DNA from 2 places in the Dactylosporangium sp. NPDC050688 genome. Region 1 is predicted to be linked to the other one. Evidence: riboswitches for the same ligand, from Rfam matches in the RefSeq annotation. Region 1 holds a riboswitch; the other holds the start of a gene.
The links. A riboswitch is a leader RNA that binds a small molecule or an ion and turns the genes downstream of it on or off. The one in region 1 is predicted to bind cobalamin.
Positions count from the first base shown of each region.

Region 2: another riboswitch for cobalamin. It lies ahead of AB0H83_RS30225 (VWA domain-containing protein); the one in region 1 lies ahead of cobN (cobaltochelatase subunit CobN).

Region 1 is NZ_JBFAIC010000109.1:17,066-19,259, forward strand. It holds gene AB0H83_RS48965 (precorrin-3B synthase) at 1-628, opposite strand, end outside; cobalamin riboswitch at 674-860, shown strand; gene cobN (cobaltochelatase subunit CobN) at 899-2,194, shown strand, end outside.
Region 2 is NZ_JBFAIC010000037.1:88,606-90,799, reverse strand. It holds gene AB0H83_RS30225 (VWA domain-containing protein) at 1-954, opposite strand, end outside; cobalamin riboswitch at 1,012-1,136, opposite strand; gene AB0H83_RS30220 (copper resistance protein CopC) at 1,353-2,093, opposite strand; gene AB0H83_RS30215 (hypothetical protein) at 2,180-2,194, shown strand, end outside.

The sequences.
Region 1 (2,194 bases):
CGTCGGTCAGCTCCGCGAGGCGCCAGGCCGTGCCGCCCTGCGCGGCCCGCTCGGCCAGGAACGCCCTGGTCGCCCGCAGCAGCAGGCCGGCCGGCGTACTGGCGGCGCGGGCCGTGGTGGGGGTGCCGGCCAGGACGAGGCGGTCGCCGTGCAGGCCGACGTCGCCACCGAGCGGGGTCACGTCGCCGCGCCCGTCGTCGAGCGTCACCAGGAACCGGCCCGGCAGCGCGGCGAGGGACGCGTCGGCGCACAGCCCGGCGTCGAACGCGGCCACCACCGGCCGCACGTCCAGCACGCCACGGCCGTCGCGGCCGGTCAGCGGGCTGGCGACGATGTTGCGGACCCGCTCGTGCGTCGCCGACGGCAGCAGCCCCGCCCCGGTCAGCCGGGCCGCCAGGTCGAGTTCCGCGCCCGGCCGCAGCGCCCTGACCTGCACGTTGCCCCGGGAGGTGAGCTCCAGGTCGGGGTCGCCGAGATCGAGGGCGGCGGCGCGCAGGACGGCGAGGGCATCCCGGCCGAGCCGGCCGCCGGGCAGCCGGACCCGCGCCAGTCCGCCGTCGGCCGCGGCATGGACCTGCACGGCGCCCGGGCACCGGTCCGGAGCGTCGCGTCCGCTGGCAGCCTGCACGGGCCGGATACTACTGCGCAGCTCGTCGCTTGACTCAAGTCAGCGGTGTCCAGGAGAGTTGGCGGTGCTGTACGGGCGACGAGTGGAGGAAGCCGGTGCGAGTCCGGCGCGGTCCCGCCACTGTGACCGGGGAGTGAGTCTCCGACTGAGGCCACTGGGCGCGAGCCCGGGAAGGCAGGAGACGAGCGCCGATCCGGGAGCCAGGAGACTTTCCGCCGCCCGACCTTTCCCGACCGACTTGGGGCGCGGACCCCGAGGGAGGACCCAGGCGTGATCCTGCTGCTGTCGACGTCCGACACCGACCTGCTCAGCGCCCGTGCCAGCGGCGCGGCGTTCCGGCTGGCCAACCCGTCGCGCACCGCCGTGGCGGACCTGCCGGCCCTGGCCGAGGGCGCCGACCTGGTCGTGGTGCGGTTCCTGGGCGGCTACCGGGACTGGCAGGAGGGCTTCGACGCGCTGCTGCGGCTGCCGCTGCCCGTGGTCCTGCTCGGCGGCGAGCAGCTGCCCGACGCCGAGCTGATGCGCCACTCGACGGTGCCCGCCGGGGTCGCCGCGGAGGCCCACGCGTATTTCGCCGAGGGCGGCCCGGCCAACCTCGCCGAGCTGCACAAGTTCCTGTCCGACACGGTCCTGCTGACCGGGCACGGGTTCGCCCCGCCGGCGCGGACCCCGGCGTGGGGACTGCTGGAGCGGGCGACGACCGCCGACGGCCCGACCGTCGGCGTCATCTACTACCGGGCGCACCATCTGGCCGGCAACACCGCGTTCGTGGAGACGCTCTGCGACGCGATCGAGGACGCCGGCGGCCGGGCGCTGCCCGTGTTCGCCTCGTCGCTGCGCACCGCCCCGCCGCAGCTGCTGGAGACGCTGCGGCAGGCCGACGCGCTCGTCGTCACCGTCCTGGCCGCGGGCGGCACCCGGCCCGCCGACGCGCAGGCCGGCGGCGAGGACGAGGCGTGGGACGTGGGCGCCCTGGCCGCGCTGGACGTGCCGATCCTGCAAGGGCTCTGCCTGACCAGCGCCCGCGACACCTGGGACGCCAACGACGACGGCCTGTCGCCGCTCGACACGGCCACGCAGGTCGCGATCCCCGAGTTCGACGGCCGGATCATCACGGTGCCGTTCTCGTTCAAGGAGGTCGACGCCGACGGGCTCACCGTCTACGTCGCCGACCGGGAGCGGGCCGGCCGGGTCGCCGGGATCGCCGTCGGGCACGCCCGGCTGCGGCACCTGCCCGCCTCGCAGCGCAAGGTCGTGCTGATGCTCAGCGCGTACCCGACGAAACACGCGCGGATCGGCAACGCGGTGGGGCTCGACACGCCCGCGAGCGTGGTCCGGCTGCTGGCGGCCATGCGCGAGCAGGGTTACGTGGGCGCCGGCGGCTTCCCGAAGGACGGCGACGCGCTGATGCACACGCTCATCGCCGCCGGCGGGCAGGACGTCAACTGGCTCACCGAGGACCAGCTGCGGGGCAACCCGATCAGGATCTCCGCCGCCAAGTACCGGGCCTGGTTCCAGACGCTGCCGGCGGACCTGCGCGAGGCGATGGAGCGGCACTGGGGGCCG
Region 2 (2,194 bases), on a different contig from region 1:
GCGGCGCCGGTGCGGCAGAGCGAGCCGGGCCGCGTCGCGCAGGTCGTCCTTCGTCACCACGGTCCGGCCGTGCCAGGCCGCCAGCGCGACCGCGGTGCGGGCCACCACGATGTCGGCGCGCAGCCCGTCGACCCGGTACGCCAGGCAGATCCGCGCGATGCGGTCGAGCTGGCGGTCCGGCAGCGACACCCCGGGCAGCGCCCGCCGGGCGGCGGCGATGCGGGCGGCGAGGGCGGCGTCCTCCTCGACGAAGCGGGCCGCGAAGGCTTCGGGGTCGTGCTCGTACGCCAGCCGCCGCCGCACCACCTCGGCCCGGGGCGCGGCGGTGGTCGGCGACGTCACCCCGACGACCAGGCCGAACCGGTCGACGAGCTGCGGGCGCGGCTCGCCCTCCTCCGGGTTCATGGTGCCGACGAGCAGGAACCTGGCGGCATGCTGGACGGAGACCCCGTCGCGCTCGACGTGGGCGCGGCCCATCGCGGCGGCGTCGAGGAGCAGGTCGACGAGATGGTCGGGCAGGAGGTTGACCTCGTCGACGTAGAGCACGCCGCGGTGGGCGGCGGCGAGCAGGCCGGGCTCGTAGGCCTTGACCCCGTCGCCGAGGGCCCGCTGCAGGTCGAGGGTGCCGACGACCCGGTCCTCGGTGGCACCGACGGGCAGCTCGACCAGGGCGGACCGGCGGCGCACGGCGCTGCTCAGGGGCGCGTCCACCGGATGCGGGCCGTCGGGGCAGGACCGGTCCGGCGCGGCGGGGTCGCAGGCGAACCGGCAGCCGGCGACGACGTCGACCTCCGGCAGCAGCGTGGCGAGGCCCCGCACGACGGTCGACTTGGCGGTGCCCTTCTCACCCCGGACGAGCACCCCGCCGATCGCCGGGGACACGGCGGTGAGCAGCAGCGCGAGGCGCAGGTCGGGCAGGCCGACCACGGCCGAGAACGGATACGGCGACGTCACGGGCACATCCTCCTCGAGCGGGTCCGCGCCCGCTGGGTCATGGAGCACGAGCGGCCGGAGTCTCCTGACTCCCGGATCGCCGCCGTCCCCCGACCTTCCGACCTGTGGCCGTGGCCCGTGCGCTGGAGGACGACTCCCCGGTCACAGTGGCGGGACCGTCCCAGAATCGCACTGGGTTCCTCCCTGTGACCGCTCGGGGTTCATCCTGTCCCAGGGCTCCCAGTGACGTCAACGTGACCCAAATCCTTGGCCGGCGGCGCGCGGGGCCGAACAGGGGACGTGTGGAGGACCGCGGCGCACGCCGTCCTGTGTGCCGTGCTGCGCCGGGCGGGGAAGGCGGCCAAACCGGCCCGGCTGGGCGCGGAGACGCAGCCGCTCGGAGGGCCTTACCCAAGGCTTTACCGGAGGGCGGCCTTGCGGCGTTTCTTCTCCGGCGGCACTGGAGCGCGGCGGGCGGCGAGCCAGACCATCGCGCCGACGCCCACGATGAGCAGCGCCGGGATCAGCCAGTCGGTGAGCACGAACGGGGTCGCCGGGGCGGGCGGCGGCGCGGCCTGCTGGGGGCCGGCGGTGGGTGCCGCGGCCGCTGGCGCGCTCTCCTTGCTCAGCGCCCGGGTCAGCGCCTCGGACGGCCCGGCCGTCGGGGCGGTCCAGCCCGCCGGCGCCGGCGTCACCGGCCCGCCGTACGTGAACCGCAGCTGCCCCTTCACCGCCTCGCCGTCGGAGGCGACCGACTGGTACGCCACGACGTACAAACCCTGCTCCGGCCAGTGCGAGACGGCCACCAGCGCCGGGAAGCCGGTGTTGTAGACCTTCGGCTCGAACTTGCCGTCGACGAGGAAGTACTCCTGGACCGGCTTGTCGAGGCGCTTGGGCTCCCCGCCGCGCCAGCCGCCGTCGACCCGCTGCCCGGACGGGGCGGTCACGGTGAACCACGCGAAGGACGCCGGCTGCTCGGTGAAGTACAGCGCCACGTCGGCCCGCGGCTGGTCGACCGTGCTGTCCTGGACGGGGTCCGACATGGCCAGCTGCCCGTGCGCGGCGGCGGGCACCGCGGTCACCACGAGGCCGAGCGCCGCGACGACGGCCAGCACCGCAACCCTGACGGCATTGACCGCAATGACGCTGCCCGATCGCATCGGCACATGATGCCGGGTTCCCCCATAGCCGACAAGACGCTAAATTCACGATCCTGACGAACCCCGCCGCCCCGGGAGCCTCCTTCGTGCCTGCCGCCCGC